2 regions of the Sporosarcina sp. USHLN248 genome follow, and region 2 is predicted to be linked to the other one. Evidence: a T-box and tRNA genes for the amino acid it is inferred to sense, from the RefSeq annotation. Region 2 holds a T-box; the other holds one or more tRNA genes.
What was found. A T-box is a leader RNA that pairs with one kind of tRNA and senses whether it is charged. The one in region 2 lies ahead of serS (serine--tRNA ligase), so its partner is inferred to be a tRNA-Ser.

Region 1 (12,075 bases), on a different contig from region 2:
TTATATAGTTCTTCAAATTTTGCATGTAAAGTAAAAAATGCTTTTCCTTTCACGTACCAGTGATAATTATGTAGCTTTGTGTACATTACCGACCAAGTAGATACTTGGACATTTAATTCTTTCATTAACTCTGTCGACATTAAGTATTCCCCTTTTCGCTCGTATTTACCAGTTCGATGCTTCTCCCTGTTATTTTACCACCAAAACCAATAAACTAAACATAGAAGAACGTAAGGAGCTTTTTTATGAAAACTTTATTTATTGGCCTAATTAAGGGCTATCAAAAATTTATATCACCATTAACCCCTCCTTCATGCCGTTTTTACCCGACATGTTCACATTACGGAGTGGAAGCGATTCAAAAACATGGCGCATTAAAAGGCAGTTTATTAACAATACGCCGAATTTCGAAATGTCATCCTTTCCATGAAGGCGGTTATGACCCAGTACCAGAGAAATTTCCAAATAAAGATTAATTGTTCCCCTCTCACAACCGGCAAAACGTCCGGTTTTTCTTTTTGTTTGCTATTATAAGCAAGTTCTTGTATTATGGGAAAGCGATTCAATCGTAATGATTACTATTACGGAGGATAGTATATATGAAGAAAAACATTATTCTGCTGCTGCTCATCTTTTCATTAACCATATATCTAGTCGGTTGCAGTAAAAGCGAAAAAAAGCCTGAAAACAAAGGTGATAAGGCTACCGTTTATACAACTGTTTATCCACTTCAATATTTCACGGAACGGATCGGTGGAGAATATGTAGATGTGAAGTCGATCTACCCTGCTGGCGCTGATGAGCATTCTTTTGACCCTTCCCAAAAAGATATGATTGCACTTTCGGATGCGGACTTATTCTTTTATATCGGTTTAGGCCTTGAAGGCTTCGTAAATAAAGCTGAAAAAACGCTATCAACAGAACATGTTAAAATGGTTGCCGTTGCTGACAGCATTTCTGATGATCTATTGCAAGGAGACGAAGAAGAACATCAGGATCAGGAACATGACGAACATCATCACGAAAAAGATCCCCATGTATGGATTTCTCCAATTTTAAGTATTGAGCTTTCTTCAGCTATTAAAGAAACGTTAATCAATCAGATGCCTGAACATAAAGAGGATTTCGAGAAAAATTTTGATTTACTGGAAGACGATTTGATTGAATTGGACAATCGATTTAAAGAGATGGCACACAATGCCCCTAAAAAAACCTTTTTTGTGTCGCATGCCGCTTTCGGATATATTGCCAATGAATATGGCTTGCATCAAGTCGCAATTGCAGGATTGAATTCCCAGAGCGAACCGTCCCAAAAAGAACTGGCATCCATCGTTAAACAGGCAAAAGACCAAAACGTCCGTTATATTTTATTTGAACAAAATATTTCTTCTAAGCTAACGGAAGTAATCCGTAAAGAAATTGGCGCCGAATCATTAACATTGCACAATTTAGGAGTGTTAACGGAAGAAGACATTGCAAATGAAGAGAACTATTTCTCATTGATGGAACGAAATTTAAAAGTGTTTGAAAAAGCTCTTTCAAAATAATTGAAGGTCAAGTAAAGGACATAACGAGTTAAGATGTTATGTCCTTTTTGAATAGCAACAGCCATGCAAAAAAACGTTTATTAGAGCGGCCTTTTTCTGAAATGCTTCAATTCCCTTCTCATCAATTTATTAGAAGCGTTGCGTGGAAGCTCGTCAACTATATAAAACGATTTTGGCACTTTAAATTTTGCTAATCTTTCTAAACAAAACTTTTCAATTTCTTCTTTTTCAATCGGTTCTTTACAAACTAAAAAAGCGATTGGTACACTGCCCCATTTCTCATCTTCCTGCCCGCACACCCCAGCTTCCAATACGGATGGGTGGGAAACGAGTACATTTTCTATTTCGGCTGGATAAATGTTCTCTCCTCCAGAAATAATTAAATCAGAACGTCGATCTACAATATACAAATAGCCTTCATGATCCATATAACCGATATCCCCGGTAGGGAGCCAACCATCTTCTAACGGGTTTCGATCGGCAAACCTGCCGACATAGCCTGGTGTCACATGCGGTCCTGCAATCATTACTTCCCCATGCTGCATCGGCTTTTCGGCATCCCTTATTTTAATTTGATTAAAAAAGAGCGGTTTTCCAGCTGAGCCTATTTTTCTAAGTGCATCATCTGCGGATAATGTCGCTGTTTGTGAACTTGTTTCCGTCATCCCATATGTTTGCAAGACAGCTATGCCACGTTTTTCTGCACGCCTTAAATAATCGATCGGCAGCGGGCCCCCTCCAGCTAACATCGTTTGGAAATTAGGATGCGCGAACATTTCGCTTTTTTCCATTTCACGTAAAATACGATCCAAGCTATTTGCAACTACGGACATTCTTGTCACCGAGCCTTTTTGAATTTCCTCAGCCGCCTCGATCGCGTCGAACTTTTCATAGAGCCTAATGCCCATGCCATATAACAAGGACCTGACGATGATTGAAAATCCACTAATATGAAAAAGCGGTGTTGTACAAAGCCATACATCATTTTCCGAAAGGCCTAAATTCAAGACGGACGACAATGCATTGGATGTATGATTTCCTACAGTTTGCCGAACACCTTTCGGAAAACCTGTCGTACCCGATGTGTACATGATTGTAATGGTTTGTTCGGCTTTCCATGTATTGATTGGGGTAAAATCGATTTCCTCAGAAGAAGCAATAAATGAAAATAACAACTTTTTACGATCAATTGTTTGCAGCTTTTCCGCAAGTGAATCTTCAACAATAATGGCTTCTGCTTCAGAATCCAATAACTGATAAGCAATTTCCTTTTCAGACAATCTGCTATTGATCATGACAATTTCAATACTTCCTAATAGGCATCCGTGAATCATGAACATCATATGTGCATTGGATGGCCCCAAAAGCGCAACACGCGTACCTTCACGAAGTCCATTTGCATATAGCTTCCGAGCAATGCGCATTGCCTCATCATGCAATTCCTGAAATGTCCATTGCTGTTGTTCAAATGACAATGCCACTCTATCCGGCGTTAAATATGCCCTCTGTAACAACCAATTTGGAATCATAAAAACATCTCCTCTTTCCTAAGGAAAAACCGCCTTAGAAAAAGGCGGTTTTTCATGATTGATTAAGGGAAGCGTGGGAATTGACCGAAGTCCGGTTTGCGTTTCTCTTTGAACGCATCGCGTCCTTCTTTCGCTTCGTCAGTTGTATAGTAAAGAAGTGTTGCATCTCCTGCCATTTGTTGAAGACCAGCAAGTCCATCTGTATCTGCATTCATAGCTGCCTTGATGAAACGAAGTGCAGTCGGGCTCATCGCCAACATTTCCTCACACCATTTGACAGTTTCGTCTTCCAATTGTTCATAAGGAACGACTGTATTGACAAGACCCATATCAAGAGCTTGCTGTGCGTCGTATTGACGGCATAAATACCAAATTTCTCTCGCTTTCTTATGACCGATAATACGTGCCAAATAACCGGAACCATACCCCGCATCAAAAGAACCTACTTTAGGGCCTGTTTGTCCGAAACGGGCATTATCTGCAGCGATCGTCAAGTCACAAACAACATGCAATACATGTCCTCCGCCAATTGCGTAACCTGCTACCATCGCAACTACTGGTTTAGGAATGACACGGATTAGACGTTGAAGGTCCAATACGTTTAAACGTGGAATTTCATCATCCCCTACATAGCCGCCGTGTCCACGGACTTTTTGGTCGCCCCCTGAACAGAACGCCTTTTCTCCTTCGCCAGTCAAAATGATAACTCCAATGCTTTCATCGTCTCTTGCCCGAGAAAAAGCATCGATCATTTCCATAACTGTTTTTGGACGGAACGCATTGCGCACTTCAGGACGGTTGATCGTCACTTTTGCAATGCCGTTGTACTTCTCATATTTAATATCCTCATATGTACGGATTGTTTCCCATTGACGTGTCATGTTATTCCTCCTCAAATTTTTAAATCGTTCAGAAACTCCTCTACTATTGTAACAAATTGCTTAGGTTTTTCCACATGAATTGCATGTCCTGCATCTTCTACAATAGTATGCTGAAATAATGGTGCTTCTTTTTTCATTTCCCGGGCAATAGTTACAAACTTCTCATCCAATTGCCCTGTTATTAAAAGAACAGGTAGATGCAATGTATGCAAGTACTGCCAATTGGACTGTTGACTTCCAGTACCGTATCCTAACAAACTGTTCGCCAAGCCTTTTTCTCGCTGTTGCAACCGTTCGTTTCTAATTTGCTTTTTCGTTTCAGAGGAAAGGCGCTTCTGCGAATGAAATAAAGGAATATTCTCCCAAAGGTCAACAAAACTATGAATGCCTTCCTTAATGATTTTCTCAGATAGTTTTGCATCCGCTTTTCTTCTCTCAGCCCTTTGTTCCTCACTTTTTAAACCCGGTGAAGCGCTCTCTAATAGTAAGGAATTCAAGCTTTCAGAATGAGCAATAGCGTATGAGAGGGCAACGCGGCCCCCCATAGAATACCCTATTAAAGAAAACTTATCTAAGTCAATTTGCTTAAAGATGCAATGTAAATCCTCTACAATTTGCTCCATTGTGTAACGTGAAGGATCATCCGGCACAGAAGTTTTCCCGTGACCGATCAAATCAATGGCAATCGTTCTATATTGATGAGCTATTTTCGAACGGACTTCATTCCAAGTTGCAGTCGATCCTGTGAAGCCATGTAAAAATACGATCGAAGGTTGATCTTCTTTACCGCTTATTTCCACATAATAGTCTACTCCGCGAACTTTCAAAGAAATTTCATTCATTGCGATCAAGTCTTTCTATAATTTCAGTCCAATAAGCTCGATGAGTTTTTACATTTACTGGCCGACTTGTGAATACTTCTATGATTCGTATAGGTTTCGTTTTCTCTTTCTGCAGTTCATTCGAAAACTGGTCAGCATTCTGTACCGCCGTATATTGTGCATCATACATCGCAGCGATATGTTCGAACGTAAGCCCTGTCGGTGTTCCAAACAATTCTTCAAAATGATTCGGCACCGTTGCCTGTGACAAATATGAAAAAATACCTCCACCATCATTATTTAAAATGACGATTGTCAAATCAGTCTCTTGAAAACGAGAAATGGCTAATCCATTTACATCATGCAAAAAAGATAAATCTCCAATTAATAAAAACGAATTCCGTTTTCGAACAGCTTGTACACCAAATGCACTTGATACAACTCCATCAATGCCATTTGTTCCCCGATTGGCGAATAGCGCAATATCCTTATTTGTCTTGCTGAAAAATGTATCCACGTCACGAATTGGCATGCTGCTGCCAACAAAAACATCACTTTCCGAAGGCAATAATTCAAGCAGTCTTTTTACTATGATCCCCTCATCACCTAAGTCACCAGTATATTGAGCAGTTACTTCTGACGCAATTTCATTTGCGGAAATCCATAATTTTTTGTACGCAACATGTTCACTAGTTATTTTCAAATTGAATAGTGCTTCGGGAGCCGCTTGGATATGATGCGTCACAACACCAATCGAATCGCGGAATTCCGGAGATTCATCAACTGCTACAAAGACAGGTGGCTTAGCTTTGCTTAAAAACAAAGTTAAAGGCTTAGAAACTGGTTGGGCTCCAATTCGAATTACAGTATCGGGCACTGCACGGCCGCAAAAGGATTCACTTTTTAGAAGTGCATCATAATGTTCAATGCATAGATCCCTGCAATCTGCTGGCACATTCGATCTCAAATTGGAGAGCGGGTCACAAAGGATGGGCCATTGAAGGGACTTAGCGAAAGTCCAAAAGGCATCTTGATCGAAGCCGACCGGCAATTCACCTGCAATAAACAATCCTTTTTTCGTATTTGAAAGCAGGTCATTTAAACGGTTTACTTGTACTTCACTTAACCCTATTTTTCCTTTAACGCTTTCAACGAAAGTCGACGGAGCGATTTTCCTTTCAAAATCAATGAGCAATGGTTCTCGCAAAGGGACATTCAAATGAACCGGACCAGCAGGACTTGTCATCGCAGTTGAAACAGCTCTTTGAATATGTCGATCCAAGAAATCAGCTATTGCCGGATGCTCATCAGGCAACGGTAAGTCAACGCTGAATTTAACGTGTTTACCGTATAAATTCAATTGGTCAATTGCCTGCGGTGCTCCTACTCCCCTTAACTCGTGGGGACGATCTGCAGTGATTGCAATAAGTGGAATCTTAGCGTAATACGCTTCTGTTATTGCCGGATGATAGTTCGACGCAGCTGTTCCTGAAGTGCAAAGCAGGACGACCGGTTTATTTGATGCCTTTGCCATTCCTAATGCAAAATATGCAGCGGAGCGTTCATCGATCTGCATATAGGTTTTCAGAGCATTGGATGCTGCAAATGCATAAGCGAGTGGGGTGGAACGTGAGCCTGGACTTATAACAGCAGCCTCCACACCGGCGTTTAAAAGTGCGTTTGTCAATCGCAACACATGGTCTGTTAAAATTTTTTTATCATCCATTCAACTGTCCTCCAAGCGCGCGTAAAACTGGCCTGAACTTTACCCATGTCTCGTCATATTCATCTTCTGCATTTGAATCGGCTACAATGCCTCCACCTGCATATAAGTAAGCCTCTTTTCCATTAATTAACGCTGAACGCAAAGCCACTGCAAATTCACCATTTCCAGAGGAGTCTGTCCAACCGATTGGAGCTGCATAGTAGCCCCTGTCCATTCCTTCCTCTTGTCGAATTATCTCCATTGCAGCTGAAGTCGGGACTCCGCCTAACGCAGGTGTAGGATGAAGTGCCTTCACAAGTGTGAAAATATCACTTTCACTCGCTATTTCCCCTTCAACAGGTGTATATAAATGTTGGATATCTCTAATTTTCATCAACTTAGGATTTTTAGGGACAACTACTTGTTGGCAATGTGTACGGAACACTTTTGAAATCATTTCCACTACGTAATGATGTTCTTCCCTGTTTTTTGGATCAGCAAGTAAGGCTTCCCCTAATTGCTTGTCTTCTTCTGCTGAGTTGCCTCGTCGAATCGAGCCCGCAACACATGCTGAAAGGACTTTTCCATTCTTCATCTCAATTAAGCGTTCAGGTGTAGCACCAAAGAAAAGACAATCATTATGCTGCAATGCAAATTGATAACTCTCCTGTTGTTCATTTGAAATTGCATAAAGTGCTGCAACGGCGGACAGTTCTTGTTCAAAATGCAACACAAGACTCCTCGCAATGACGACTTTATCTGCCTTTCCGCTTTGAATAAGACTTGTAACATTATTGACAGCTTCTATATAACGATCTTTTCCCCGCTCCTCCATTGAAACGATCGGATTATCGTATTGGAATGAAAACTCCTTCACTTGAGCAAGATGGATTAAACGATCTCTTTCTTGCCGTAGCCATTCAAATTCCAAAGAAGCCTCCGGTTTATCCGTCACTAAATTAATCGATACGTATGATCTTCCATCTTCAATTTTCAGCTGAAAAGAAGGCACAGCAAAATAAGCAGAAGGGAATTGATTCCATTCCGATTGAAGTACTTGATTCGGATCATAAGAAAAACCGCCAAACAAGATTGGGGCAGCATCTTCCTCTTCCTTTATCAACGTATTGCATAAGCCGTTCCATTGGTTAGAAATATCCTTATATCGCTCTTCATGCAAGTCGCTTGTTAACGTAACAGCATGTCCTATGCCAACCAAAGTTAACGTCTGATCGGCATTTTGCCAATAAAAACGTTCCTCTTTATATTTTTGAAATCCCGCTTCAAAAAAAGCGAACGGCGACATCCTCCCAACCTCAATCGTTTCAGTAAAAAAACGAGTATAGGGAGAATTGATAGTATTTTTCATAGTATGGCTATCGGTCAACTTCCGACTCATTGTTTTCGCTCCTTATTATGTGTAAGTAAGAATAACTTTCTTATCTCTATTATACCGAAACATCGGAGTGATAGCATTTTTAATGCAAACGGGATACCTTAATCCCCGCTTTTGAAGTACAATGGTATATGCAATCAACCATGTAACGTCACGATTCTTTGGTGGCCAGTACATGGTTGAGCGGGAAGTCTAACCTTCCTCTGAATATGCGATTACAGCATGCTACTCGCTGCTTATAGAAAGTGGCATCTGCTGTATCAAGTTAAATGAGATAGGAGCGAAATAATTTGCAACAAACCATTAAAGCTGACACTGGATGGAGAATTTGGTGGCAGTTGACACGTCCACATACGTTGACTGCTGCGTTTGCCCCAGTATTTTTAGGTACAATGATTGCCTTAACGTACGGTGATGTACATTTCCTTTTATTTATTGCAATGCTATCAGCAAGCCTGCTCATTCAAATGGCTACCAATATGTTTAACGAATACTATGATTTCGTTAGAGGCCTGGATACAGAGCATTCAGTTGGTATAGGCGGAACAATTGTGCGAAATGGTGTCAAAGCAAAAACCGTCTTAAATATCGCACTTACATTCTACGCAATTGCCATCATAATCGGCGTGTATATTTGCATGCAAACCTCGTGGATGTTAGCTATCGTCGGTTTGATTTCCATGTTAATCGGTTACTTATATACCGGTGGCCCTTATCCGATTGCATACACTCCGTTTGGAGAATTGGTATCCGGTTTTGTAATGGGAATGCTGTTAATATTGATTGCTTTCTATATACAAACAGGAACCGTAACCACTGAAGCGGTCCTCATTTCTGTTCCAAGCATGCTTTTAGTCGCTGCAATTATGATGTCTAATAATATTCGCGATTTAGAGGGGGACAAGGAAGGTGGCAGAAAGACACTCGCGATTCTTGTAGGAAGAAACAACGCGATTTCCATCCTGTCTGCTTTCTTTATCGTCTCTTATTTATGGATTATCGTTCTAATTATAACTGGACAACTTACACCATGGTCTTTATTAGTATTCTTAAGCGTGGCGAAACCAATTAAAGCGATCGCTACTTTTCGCAAACATACTTTGCCTCTGGAAGTTATGCCTGCAATGAAAAATACAGCCGTTACAAACACATTGTTCGGATTACTATTAGGTATCGGGATCCTGATTGGCTATTTATTATAAAATATAAATTTCTAGTAGGCCGACGTTAATATAACGTCGGCTTTATTATGTTTTAAAACAGGTTTAAACAGGTCAACAAAAAGGGAATTGATAAACAAAATTGCTACGAATTATTGGATATGAACAACACCACCAATGTCCATACTAACGTCACTAATGAAAAGGATGTGCGAAGCATGTTATCAAATACACAAATAAACAACTTTAAAAATGAATTGTTGAAATTAAAGAAAGAATTAACAAAGACTGAAGAAGAATCAGATCTAAAAGGCAGCGCTCAAGATGAAGTAGGAGAATTATCGATGTATGACAATCATCCTGGCGACATGGGAACTGAATTATACGAGCGCCAAAAAGACCTAGCGCTAAATATACACGCTAATGATGAAGTAGAAAAGGTAGACATTGCCCTTCAGGCAATTCAGGACGGGACATATGGGAGATGTGAGATATGTGATGAGGAAATTCCTTTAGAACGATTAGAAGCAATTCCTTACGCCACACGATGCAAAGAACATACCACCGAGCAACAAATAGCACATGATCGTCCTTCAGAAAAGGACATATTGATCATGGCAAGACCGAATTCCTTTGCAGACCGACGCAAAGGCATCGCACGTGATAGTGAAGACAGTTTTCAGGAAATAGCGAAGTCAGGGACATCGGAAACACCATCAGACTTTACAGGGGATCATGATGACTATAATACTTTATATGATGATAAGATCATGGATGGCGCGGCGGAGGAAATGGAGGAATTTGTCAGCACGGACATTACTGGACAATCCCGCGGTTTCGTTAAATCCGAGATATCGGAAGAATATGAGGAAAGATTAGATGATGAAGGAATCGAATCTCCTCTCGGAGATATACCATATCATCGGAAAGACAGTTACCTAAATGACTAATATAAAAAAAGCGACATTCAATTTTGAATGTCGCTTTTTTCAATATGACCCCTACGGGATTCGAACCCGTGTTACCGCCGTGAAAGGGCGGTGTCTTAACCGCTTGACCAAGGGGCCAACAATATGGCGGAGAAGGAGGGATTCGAACCCTCGCGCCGCTTTCGCGACCTACGCCCTTAGCAGGGGCGCCTCTTGAGCCACTTGAGTACTTCCCCGTATAAAATTGGCTCCGCAGGTAGGACTCGAACCTACGACCGATCGGTTAACAGCCGATTGCTCTACCACTGAGCTACTGCGGAATATGGTGGGCCTAAGTGGACTCGAACCACCGACCTCACGCTTATCAGGCGTGCGCTCTAACCAGCTGAGCTATAGGCCCATGGAGCGGGTGAAGGGAATCGAACCCTCATCATCAGCTTGGAAGGCTGAGGTTTTACCACTAAACTACACCCGCAAAGAATGGTGGCTCAGGACGGAATCGAACCGCCGACACAAGGATTTTCAGTCCTTTGCTCTACCGACTGAGCTACTGAGCCACATAGGACTTGTAGAAGCATTATTTCTCTATCTACTTAAGAAATTCGCTATTCTTCAAATCAATAAGTTATGTAAAAAATAATAATGGCGGTCCCGACCGGGATCGAACCGGCGATCTCCTGCGTGACAGGCAGGCATGTTAACCGCTACACCACGGGACCTTTTGGTTGCGGGGGCAGGATTTGAACCTGCGACCTTCGGGTTATGAGCCCGACGAGCTACCACTGCTCCACCCCGCGATAATATTAGTTGTAAGATTTTAAAATCCTACGCATTCAGCTGTTTATGGGAGTTAGTTGAAATTTCCTTTTGGTAAATTTCACAAATCACATTCTGCGTTATGTGATTTGCTCTACCCCACGATAATATTAGTTGTAACTTTCGTATTTTCCTATATATTAACCACAATGATGAAAAGAATGGCGGAGGAAGAGGGATTCGAACCCCCGCGGGCTTTAACACCCCTGTCGGTTTTCAAGACCGATCCCTTCAGCCGGACTTGGGTATTCCTCCGTAAGAAATCTATTCAAGTAGTGGTGGACCTTGCAGGACTCGAACCTGCGACCGGACGGTTATGAGCCGTCTGCTCTAACCAACTGAGCTAAAGGTCCTTCAAGGATGGCGGCAGAGGGGATCGAACCCCCGACCTTACGGGTATGAACCGTACGCTCTAGCCAGCTGAGCTACGCCGCCGGGTAAAATATATTATATTGGTGGAGCCTAGCGGGATCGAACCGCTGACCTCCTGCGTGCAAGGCAGGCGCTCTCCCAGCTGAGCTAAGGCCCCATGAAGTGGTCGGGAAGACAGGATTCGAACCTGCGACCCCTTGGTCCCAAACCAAGTGCTCTACCAAGCTGAGCTACTTCCCGAACAAAACTTATTGGCGCGCCCGGCAGAAGTCGAATCCACAACCTTCTGATCCGTAGTCAGACGCTCTATCCAATTGAGCTACGGGCGCAAATTGCTTGATATATATATCTGGTGCCGAGAACCGGAATCGAACCGGTACGGTAGTCACCTACCGCAGGATTTTAAGTCCTGTGCGTCTGCCAGTTCCGCCACCCCGGCAATTGTATGGAGCGGAAGACGGGATTCGAACCCGCGACCCCGACCTTGGCAAGGTCGTATTCTACCACTGAACTACTTCCGCATTGAAAGTGCGGGTGAAGGGAGTCGAACCCCCACGCCTTACGGCACTAGATCCTAAGTCTAGCGTGTCTGCCAGTTCCACCACACCCGCATAGTAATTCAAAACAGTTAGTTAAAAATGGTGAGCCATACAGGATTCGAACCTGTGACCCTCTGATTAAAAGTCAGATGCTCTACCGACTGAGCTAATGGCTCGGTAGTGGTGCCGGCGAAAGGACTTGAACCCTCAACCTACTGATTACAAGTCAGTTGCTCTACCAATTGAGCTACACCGGCAATAAATCATTTGTTAGTGTTATGGTGGAGGATGACGGGCTCGAACCGCCGACCCCCTGCTTGTAAGGCAGGTGCTCTCCCAGCTGAGCTAATCCTCCGGGTTGAAATTGCGATAAGCTTCGA
Region 2 (10,364 bases):
CTTTCATGTTTCATTTTTTCAAGGCTGTCGACACATGTAGCATATTGCCTATCCGTTCGACAATTGTTTCCACTTCATGTGGATCTTTCATAAGATCGTATTCCGTAATATCGATGCGCAGCACAGGACATGCATTGAAAGAATCAATCCATGTTTCATATCTATGATGTAGCTCTTCCCAGTAGGAAATCGGAGTCTGTTGCTCCATTTCACGACCACGTTCCTGAATTCTGTTTAAAATTGTCTCAAAAGGGCCATCTAAATAGACTAACAGATCGGGATGAGGAAAATAAGGCGTCATAACCATAGCGTCAAATAATTTCGTATAGGTATCAAAATCGACCGGGTCCATTGTTCCTTTATCTTTATGCATTTTCGCAAAGATGCCAGTATCTTCATAAATTGATCGGTCTTGAATAAAACCACCGCCATATTCAAAAATCCGTTTTTGTTCCTTGAATCGCTCCGCCAAAAAATAGATTTGCAAGTGGAAGCTCCATTTTTCAAAATCATCATAAAACCGATCAAGATATGGATTTTCATCTACATTCTCCAAAGATGTCCGAAAGCCTAAAGCATCTGCAAGCGCTTTTGTCATCGTTGACTTACCAGCTCCGACCGTACCTGCAATCGTAATGACCGCGTTTTTCGGAATCCCATATTGTTCACGTAAATTCATCGTGTTTCTCCTTTTCGTATCGTCTCATCCACTTGTCGCAAAATCATGCGTAAGTCTTCTTCAGAATCCACAAAATCTAATTCATCTCCATTAAAACGAAGTACTATGATTTCAGGATGAGTATTTTCAAAATCCATCATGAATTGCTCATAATCAAGTGACAGTTGTTCTAAATAAGAGGGAGCGATATGCTTTTCAAAATCTCTTCCCCGCATGTCGATTCGTTTCTGCAATGTATCCAACGATGCGTGCAAGTAAATAATGATATTCGGTGCAGGCATGTCCCGCAATAATATATGGTAAATCTCTTCGTACTTTCTGAACTCTTCAGCAGGCAATGTACGTCTTGCAAAAATCAGGTTTTTAAATAGATGGTAATCAGCTACGACAGGAATTTGCTGTGATAAGTAATTCTTTTTTATATCACCTAACTGCTTATATCGGTTACATAGAAAAAACATTTCGGTCTGGAAGCTCCATTCCTCGATGTTCTCGTAGAATTTATTTAAAAAAGGATTTTCATCCACAATTTCTCGTAATGGATGGAATTTTTGCTCGTCGGCAATCGCCATGGCTAGCGTCGTTTTGCCGACGCCGATCGGGCCCTCCACCGCAATAAACGGCACTGACATAATATAATCTCCTTCTGATTTGTCGATTTCTGCATTTTATTTTACCATAGGGATAGATTGAAACATAGTTGCCTTTAAGTCGGGAGCGAAAATAATGGATGTGTTTGAGCAAGATTGCCAATTCATGCGAATGGCTATTGAAGAAGCAAAAAAGGCGGAGACGATTGGTGAAGTGCCAATTGGAGCCGTCATCGTAAAAGATGGAAACGTTATTGCAAAGGGATATAATTTGCGGGAGACATCACAAAATGCCGTCACACATGCGGAATTATCCGCCATACAAGATGCTTGTAAAGCATTAGGCAGCTGGCGATTGGAAGAAACTACTTTATACGTAACATTAGAGCCTTGCCCAATGTGTGCAGGCGCTATTTTACAATCGAGAATACCACGTGTCGTCTATGGTGCACGGGATCCAAAGGGCGGCTGCGTTGATTCCTTATATCGGCTGCTAAATGATCCGCGCTTTAATCATGAATGCGAAGTGGCTGAGGGCGTATTATCGGATGAATGCGGGCAAATGCTGTCAACGTTCTTCCGAAATCTACGCTTGAAAAAGAAACAAGAAAGACAATAATTTCAGACTGTAACAAAGTATTTTTTTACTTTGTCTACAGTCTTTTTAAGGTTTTGTAGACATGAGATAGGGGTAACGGTATTCAAAACAAAATTGAATTTGGTGCAAATTTGCCGGTGTCTGATAAATTTCCAAAAGACTTCTATATACCAAGAGACTCCACAGTGATTGGATCAATTGAAATTGAAAACGGGGATGTGCAGCATACCATTGTTCTTAAAGGCAATTTAGATGCTGTAGCACAGGAGTATATAGCCGGATTCTCAAAAGGAAATTTTGATAAGGTAGAAGAAGTGGACAATATTGCTGAAATAAATAATGACTTAAATAAAGAGGCGGACGCAACCGAATTTAAAAAGCGTTACAAGCAATTAAAGGAGAGTCCAACTATTTTGTCGGTCGCGGTTCTAAAAAAGATGGAGATGTCATCGATATTTTATATTCCCAACAGCAAAAGAAACAATTAAAAACAACAGATGAAGGTGCGCAACCTTCATCTGTTTCTTTTAAGGGGTTAATATAACTGTTTTTTACTTAATAACTTCTACTCCACGCATATAGGGACGCAGAACTTCTGGCACGATAACAGAGCCGTCTTCCTGTTGGAAATTTTCAAGAATTGCAGCAACCGTACGGCCAATTGCAAGCCCGCTGCCGTTCAATGTATGAACAAATTCCGGTTTCGCACCTTGCTCGCGACGGAAACGAATTGAAGCACGTCTCGCTTGGAAGTCTTCAAAATTGGAGCAAGAAGAAATTTCACGATACGTGTTTTGTGTTGGGATCCACACTTCTATATCGTATTTCTTCGCCGCCGTGAATCCAAGATCCGCTGTGCACATTTTCAAGACGCGATACGGAAGGCCCAATAATTGAAGCACTTTTTCCGCATGCCCTGTCAGTTTTTCCAATTCGTCATAAGACTCTTCAGGCTTCACAAAACGGACAAGCTCGACTTTATTGAATTGATGCTGGCGTATCAACCCACGTGTGTCACGGCCTGCAGATCCCGCTTCAGATCGAAAATTTGTGCTGTACGCAGTGTAAGCGATCGGCAACTGTGCCCCATCAAGGATCTCATCACGATAATAATTCGTCACAGGAACTTCAGAAGTCGGTATTAGGAAATAATCTTCTTCTTCAACCAAAAATGCATCTTCTTCAAACTTCGGAAGCTGTCCAGTTCCCGTTAAGCTCGTACGGTTTACTAAATATGGCGGCAGCATCTCTTCGTATCCATGCTCCGTCACATGTAAATCAAGCATAAAGCTGATCAAAGCACGCTCTAATGTTGCCCCAAGACCGCGGTAAAAGACAAAGCGGCTGCCGGTCACTTTTGCTGCACGCTCAAAATCAAGCATATTCAAATCTGTGCCAATTTCCCAATGTGGCTTCGGTTCAAATCCGAACTCAGTCTTCTCTCCCCATGTGCGTACTACTACGTTATCATCCTCACTATCTCCAACGGGAACAGACTCATGCGGGATATTCGGAATACGCATCATCACATAATTCAAGTCTTCTTCAACTTGGTGCAATTGCTCATCAAGCTTCTTAATTTCATCGCCGACTTCACGCATCCGTGCGATTGTCTCATCCGCATTTTCCTTATTGCGCTTCATTTCAGCCACTTTTTGCGAAACCTCGTTCCGCTCCGCTTTAAGCACTTCCACTTTTGCAATCAAATCACGTCTTTTTTCATCAAGACCAACAAACTTATCCAAGTCCGTCAAATCTTCTCCACGTTTCGTAAGCTTCTCTTTCACTTCATCGAAATTCGCTCGAAGCAACTTAATGTCTAACATAGATGATTCCTCCTTAAATGATTGTTGACGAAAATTTTCGGACACAAAAAAAGCCCTCTATCCCCATAATAGGGACGAGAACTACCCGCGTTGCCACCCAAATTGACCAGCAAAATAGCTGATCCACTCTTTGAAATAACGGTTCAATGTCCGGCTGGGCTTACTGAGATTTCAACCCGGCTACTCAGGGACGGATTCACAAGTGTTTTTTACCGACTTGCACCACCCGCCGGCTCTCTCTAAAAAAACATGCTCGTTACTGCTTCCCATCATCGTCTTCTATTTGAAATTAAGAACACTTTACTATATCCTGCCCTATTTGGCAAGGTTCGAAACTATTTTATAACAAAATGTTTCGCCATCGTGCGGAAATATTCTGTTTCATGTGGAACAAAATCGGTCAACAAAATTTCTGAAACCTCGTCGGTTTTAATGTTTCTGCATCGCACGTTTGCTACTTCACCGTGGAACAACGCTGCCAAGCTTTGAATTTCAACTGCATGAATACTATCGACTTCTTCCTGTTGCAAAATAAAATCATCCGGCATGAAAGTTGATTGATACAAGAATACATTCGCAAATTCATTGTCAATAAAATAAGGGAGCCGAATTGTATCTTGGACAAACCCCATATTGCTCAGCTTCGAGTAATCAACTTTTATCCCGATCTCTTCCTCCACTTCACGAATTCCGTCCATTACTTCTTCTTGAGCAAGCAGATGCCCTGCGGCTGTTATATCATACAAATTAGGGAATTCCTTCTTATCAGCGCTACGCTTTTGGATATATACATGATCATCATCCATAAGCCAGCAATGGAATGTTTCATGCCACAAACCTTTCTCATGAATCGTATCCCGATTTTCATCATACAAATACTGATACTTTTCATCAAATACTTTTAGTCGTTCCACCAATGGACATCACCCTTCAGCAAAATGGCTGCATACCTGCAATAGCCAATCCGATATTTGAAATCTATAGTTGTTCTACATACGGTTATTCATTGCCATTCAATATCATCTCATGCGGAACCAAAAAAATCACTACGCCGAGCTGAATGATGACTCAGCTACTTTTACTTTACTTCATCTCGGACCATAAAATTTATTGACGATAAAAGTAAGCTTAAAAATCGCATAATGTTCTTCAAGATCTCATAAAATTCATGCAGCCAAGCAAAAAGACAACAACCGCGCATAAATTTGGTTCACACACTCATTTATTTCTCCATAAGTATCATTCAGTGCTTACAACGCAAAAAAGTTTTTCTCCCCATCTGCTTTATTTATCCAGCGAGTAATCATGAATGACATCTTCTGCCGCCGTGCCTGCCTTCACTACAATATACCTGCTATACACTTCTATGAAATCTATATTGCCTTCCATCTCATCCACTAATTCAAAACAGTCCAAAACTTATACGAAGTGCCACGTCGTCATTCGCCTTCTGCATTTTCATAGGCAAGTTCTTTTGTTAGATTCCCCCAATGCTCAATGACTTTATTTGCAGCTATTCCTTTCTCTCCGCAACGAACGATCATAATCGCTTCTTCATATGTCTTCCTATCCCTTAGCGTATTTAACCAAATATTTTACTAAATAAATTTTATCCACTGTTTCACCATCCATTCAATTATCCCTTAATACGTTACTATGAATCGTCCCTTTGAATGTTTCAAAACATTTAATACAAACTTATATCCATAAAAAAGCCAGAGCACACATCGTATGCTCTGGCCCTATTTGCTTGGAATTAAACGCCACGTCCTGCCATCAATTCGCTTTCTGGAAGCTTACTAATTTCCAAACCTTTCATTGGCGTTCCGATATCTTTGGATAAATCACCAATCAATGCATAGTTACGGAAATCTTCTGTTGCCAGTACGATTGCACGGGCAAATTTTTCAGGGTTATCTGATTTAAAAATGCCCGATCCGACGAATACGCCGTCAGCTCCTAATTCCATCATCAGTGCTGCATCTGCTGGAGTTGCTACGCCGCCTGCTGCATAATTGATGACAGGTAGACGCTTCGCTTCTCGAATTGCGAGCAATACATCATAAGGTGCCGCTAAATCTCTCGCAGCTACCATCAATTCGTCATTATTCATATGGACGATTTGATTCACTTGCGCATTCACTTGTCGGAGATGACGAACCGCTTCAACGATATTGCCCGTTCCCGGCTCCCCTTTCGTCCGAAGCATCTTCGCTCCTTCTCCAAGACGGCGTGCGGCCTCTCCTAAGTTACGAGCACCGCAAACAAACGGAACTTTATAATCGCTCTTCAATAAATGAAACTCATCGTCCGCCGGTGTCAACACTTCACTTTCATCAATATAATCGACGCCCATTGCTTCTAATACTCTTGCCTCTGAAATGTGGCCGATGCGCACTTTCGCCATGACGGGAATAGAAACTGCCTTTTGTACTTCTTCCACGATACGTGGATCTGCCATGCGTGCTACACCGCCTGCTGCACGAATATCCGAAGGAACGCGTTCAAGTGCCATCACTGCAACTGCGCCTGCCGCCTCCGCCACTTTTGCCTGCTCTGCATTAATAACATCCATAATAACGCCGCCATATTTGAAATCCATTTTATCCTTCCCCCTTTTCATATTGTTCAGTATAATAGATTATGACCATATTGAAATACTCAGTTTCAGATTAATTGAAAGGGTCAGATTGGAGGAGAGACTTTTGGAAATGCTGCTTATTGAATTACATAAAGACAATCATATCCCGCTATATGAGCAAATTTACCAACAAATACGCAAAGACATTACAGACGGTAAATTATCTGTTGGCGAAAAACTTCCTTCCAAGCGGAAACTAGCCGAGTTTTTATCCATAAGTCAAACAACTGTCGAATTGTCATACGGGCAACTTCTTGCTGAAGGATTTATTACATCGGAGCCTCGAAAGGGCTACTTTGTCCAAGCAATTGAAGAACTGTCCTATGTTGATATAGTTCACTTGTCTCCTCAACAGAAATGGTCCTCTCAAAAATACGAGATCGATTTTTCCCCGGGAAGAATTGACACAGACGCTTTTCCATTCAAACTTTGGCGCAAATATGCCAAAGAGGTTATCGATGAGTCTTCAAAGCATTTGCTCTTGTTAGGTCATCCTCATGGTGACCCGGAATTAAGACAGGAAATTGCACGCTATTTGTACCACTCTCGAGGGGTTGATTGCAAACCTGAACAAATTATTGTTGGATCTGGAACAGAGCAGCTTATGCCTCTGCTCATACGGCTATTGGGCCCAGAAGCTGCTTATGCGATTGAAGATCCCGGCTATCCGCTCACACACCATGTGTTTTACCATAATAACAGGGAGGCCATACCGATTGCTGTAGATGATGAAGGAATGGACGTACGAGCCTTACAGCGCTCTGGAGCATCAATTGCTTACGTGACACCTTCCCATCAGTTTCCGACCGGCACAGTGCTCTCTGCGGCGCGTAGAACGGCATTATTAAACTGGGCCTCTTCCAAAGAAGCACATTTTATTATCGAAGATGATTACGACAGCGAATTTCGCTATACTGGTCGACCGATCCCTTCCTTGCAAGGTATGGACAAGGCTGGTAAAGTCATTTACTTAAGTACATTTTCAAAATCACTTATGCCTTCTATGCGCATTGCTTATATGGTGTTGCCTCCACTATTGCTTGATCGGTATGAAAAAGCATTTATCCATTATTCATCGACAGTACCTCGACTCGATCAGCACACGCTTGCCCGTTTTATGGCAGATGGACATTTCGGCCGCCATCTAAATCGCATGAGGAAAGTGTATAAGCGCAAATTACAGTTACTTACAGACGCATTGAATGATTACACGCATAGTATTTCATTCTCCGGAGATGAAGCGGGCATGCACATTGTCATAAACGTGCATAGTGAGGCAGATGAAGCTCAATTAGTAGAACAAGCTGCAGAAAGTGGTATACGAATCTATGGATTGAATGAATACCGTAAATCACCGATCACAGGCCGACCATCGTTTCTATTAGGATTTGGCGGCTTAACAGACGAACAAATTACGAAAGGCATCCATCAGATGATGAATGCCTGGAAAATAGAAAAAGGGCGTTGATTCCATTCATGGTCAACGCCCTTTTTTATAATGACTTAAACTTTATGATGAATTAATCAAACCATCCTTTTACGAATCCAGTCGTGCTATCCCATATGCCTACGAAGAAACCACCAATTGCGCTCAACGTCAAAGAGAACCATCCTGCTTTGTCAACCGTGTCGGCTACAACTACTTCTATGCCAGCGTCTTTCGGATCGATATAGCCATATTCTTCGCCCTCTTTCTTAGTAAGCTGAACATGGCCGATAACAGTACCTTTTTCAATAGGAGCTTCAATAGCACCATCCTTCACGATGGACTCGTCCAACACTAATTCAGGTACATACAAGTCTTTTTCATTTGACTTGATCATCATGTGGATTGGATCTTTCACCTCGATCGCAACCTTTTTTTCTTTACCTTTCAGCACTTCAACCGTTTTTTGCTTATCAAATTGATAGCCTGCAGGAAAAAGCTCTTCATTTGAAAACTGGCTGAACCCGTAATCGAATAGCGCACGGGTTGCATCAAATCTTGCTTTATAAGATCCAATGCCATTCGCGTCAACAGCATTCATGACAACTGCAATAATCCGCTTGTCTCCACGCTTCGCTGTCCCTGTAAAGCAATGACCTGCAAAATCAGTAGTTCCTGTTTTCAAACCGTCTACGCCTTCGTATTCATAAACAAACCCTGGAAGCATGAAGTTCCAGTTATCCATTTTTATCGCATCATCCGTACCTTCACGGAATATTTTCGAATTGATCTTTGTTGTTTCTAACACTTCAGGGTAATCATGCATTAAATGGTACGCCAAACGTGCAACAGATTTTGCAGGCATGACATTTTCATCTTTCTCGCCTGTCCCTTGTGGATGCATACCTTGCAAATACTCATTGTTCAATCCAGTCGAATTGACGAATTTATAATCTTTCAAACCAAGCTCTTCTGCTTTTGCGTTCATTAACTTCAAGAACTCAGTTTCTGTGCCGGCAATCGTTTCAGCAATTGCAATTGTAGCAGCATTTGCAGAATAGATCGCCAAAGCTTCATACAACTCACGGATTGTATACGTGCCATCTTTACGCAAAGGCACATTGCTCAACCGTCTGTCCTGTGAAATGGCATACGTATAATCCGTCACTTTATATTCTTGATCCCAGCTGATCTTACCCTCTTTAATTGCCTCAAACAAAATATACTCTGTCATCATTTTGGACATACTTGCAATGCCAAGCGGCGCGTCAGCATTTTCTTCATAAAGAATCTTTCCGCTATCCGCATCGATTAAAATCGCACTATCTACATATAAGCCTAAAGCAGATTCCGCATTCGCTGGAACCGTGCCAATTGTCGTCAACAACAGCAACGGCAGCAACATTAATGCCACCCATTTTCTCATTACCCGTTTCACCAAAATACCTCCGTAATTAAAATTTCTTTATCTATTCTAACACAACCAGTGCATGATGAGGACAGTTGGAAAGAAAAAGCACCTTTCCGCTCTCATATAGACGAACGAAAAGGTGCTGAAGTTCCAAAGTTTACTCCAATTACCATATCTCAATCATTATGAAATCGAGTAGTTTGGTGCTTCTTTAGTAATGTGAACTTGGTGTGGATGGCTTTCACGCAATCCCGCCCCAGTCATTCTAACGAATTGTGCTTTTTCGCGCATATTATGCAAATCCTTCATGCCGCAATATCCCATGCCAGCACGGATGCCACCAACTAATTGATGAATTGTATCTGCAAGCGGTCCTTTGTAAGGCATGCGCCCTTCAATGCCCTCAGGAACTAACTTTTTCGCGTCTTCCTGGAAATAACGGTCTTTCGAACCATGCTCCATCGCAGCAACTGATCCCATACCACGATATACTTTAAAACGTCTGCCTTGGAAAATTTCCGTTTCTCCAGGGCTTTCAGTTGTACCTGCCAACAAACTGCCAAGCATTACAACATGTCCACCTGCAGCCAATGCTTTAACGATATCGCCAGAATACTTAATGCCACCGTCAGCGATAATCGCTTTGCCTTGCTTGCGTGCTTCTGAAGCACATTCATAGACAGCTGTAATTTGTGGTACACCAACACCCGCAACTACACGTGTCGTACAGATCGAACCAGGACCGATCCCCACTTTCACAACGTCTGCACCTGCTTTGTAAAGCGCTGCTGTACCTTCTGCAGTTGCAACATTACCAGCAATGATGTCAAGGTCCGGATAAGCTGCTCGAATTTGCGCAACAGTATCCAGTACGCCTTGCGAATGGCCATGCGCTGTATCAATGACAATCGCATCCACTTCCGCTTCAACTAACTTCTCAACACGAACCATCGTATCAGAAGTTACACCGACTGCTGCTGCAACTAATAGACGGCCATGGGAATCCTTCGCCGCATTCGGGAACTCAATCACTTTTTCAATATCCTTAATCGTAATCAAACCTGTAAGAATGCCTTGCTCATCAACAATCGGAAGCTTCTCGATCTTATATTTTTGTAAAATCTTTTCCGCATCTGAAAGTGTTGTTCCAACAGGAGCTGTAACCAAATTTTCTTTTGTCATCACATCATTAA

Region 1: it encodes a tRNA-Ser, which carries the amino acid that the T-box ahead of serS (serine--tRNA ligase) is inferred to sense. The anticodon was not compared.

The regions. Positions count from the first base shown of each region.
Region 1 covers NZ_JBBCZC010000016.1:551-12,625, reverse strand. The annotation lists gene WFH04_RS08305 (Dps family protein) at 1-140, opposite strand, end outside; gene yidD (membrane protein insertion efficiency factor YidD) at 246-476, shown strand; gene WFH04_RS08295 (metal ABC transporter solute-binding protein, Zn/Mn family) at 600-1,547, shown strand; gene WFH04_RS08290 (o-succinylbenzoate--CoA ligase) at 1,628-3,076, opposite strand; gene menB (1,4-dihydroxy-2-naphthoyl-CoA synthase) at 3,139-3,957, opposite strand; gene menH (2-succinyl-6-hydroxy-2,4-cyclohexadiene-1-carboxylate synthase) at 3,969-4,799, opposite strand; gene menD (2-succinyl-5-enolpyruvyl-6-hydroxy-3-cyclohexene-1-carboxylic-acid synthase) at 4,792-6,504, opposite strand; gene WFH04_RS08270 (isochorismate synthase) at 6,497-7,882, opposite strand; gene WFH04_RS08265 (1,4-dihydroxy-2-naphthoate polyprenyltransferase) at 8,170-9,081, shown strand; gene WFH04_RS08260 (TraR/DksA C4-type zinc finger protein) at 9,258-9,989, shown strand; tRNA gene WFH04_RS08255 (tRNA-Glu) at 10,035-10,106, opposite strand; tRNA gene WFH04_RS08250 (tRNA-Ser) at 10,114-10,204, opposite strand; tRNA gene WFH04_RS08245 (tRNA-Asn) at 10,214-10,288, opposite strand; tRNA gene WFH04_RS08240 (tRNA-Ile) at 10,292-10,368, opposite strand; tRNA gene WFH04_RS08235 (tRNA-Gly) at 10,370-10,443, opposite strand; tRNA gene WFH04_RS08230 (tRNA-Phe) at 10,450-10,525, opposite strand; tRNA gene WFH04_RS08225 (tRNA-Asp) at 10,612-10,687, opposite strand; tRNA gene WFH04_RS08220 (tRNA-Met) at 10,691-10,765, opposite strand; tRNA gene WFH04_RS08215 (tRNA-Ser) at 10,947-11,039, opposite strand; tRNA gene WFH04_RS08210 (tRNA-Ile) at 11,061-11,137, opposite strand; tRNA gene WFH04_RS08205 (tRNA-Met) at 11,146-11,219, opposite strand; tRNA gene WFH04_RS08200 (tRNA-Ala) at 11,238-11,313, opposite strand; tRNA gene WFH04_RS08195 (tRNA-Pro) at 11,320-11,396, opposite strand; tRNA gene WFH04_RS08190 (tRNA-Arg) at 11,409-11,485, opposite strand; tRNA gene WFH04_RS08185 (tRNA-Leu) at 11,507-11,595, opposite strand; tRNA gene WFH04_RS08180 (tRNA-Gly) at 11,603-11,677, opposite strand; tRNA gene WFH04_RS08175 (tRNA-Leu) at 11,686-11,767, opposite strand; tRNA gene WFH04_RS08170 (tRNA-Lys) at 11,796-11,871, opposite strand; tRNA gene WFH04_RS08165 (tRNA-Thr) at 11,877-11,952, opposite strand; tRNA gene WFH04_RS08160 (tRNA-Val) at 11,975-12,050, opposite strand.
Region 2 covers NZ_JBBCZC010000064.1:1,338-11,701, reverse strand. The annotation lists gene WFH04_RS17200 (deoxynucleoside kinase) at 11-679, opposite strand; gene WFH04_RS17195 (deoxynucleoside kinase) at 676-1,311, opposite strand; gene tadA (tRNA adenosine(34) deaminase TadA) at 1,406-1,888, shown strand; gene WFH04_RS17185 (hypothetical protein) at 2,005-2,355, shown strand; gene serS (serine--tRNA ligase) at 2,419-3,693, opposite strand; T-box leader at 3,761-3,975, opposite strand; gene WFH04_RS17175 (NUDIX hydrolase) at 4,029-4,607, opposite strand; gene pdxS (pyridoxal 5'-phosphate synthase lyase subunit PdxS) at 5,450-6,316, opposite strand; gene pdxR (MocR-like pyridoxine biosynthesis transcription factor PdxR) at 6,399-7,802, shown strand; gene WFH04_RS17160 (serine hydrolase) at 7,855-9,198, opposite strand; gene guaB (IMP dehydrogenase) at 9,355-10,364, opposite strand, start outside.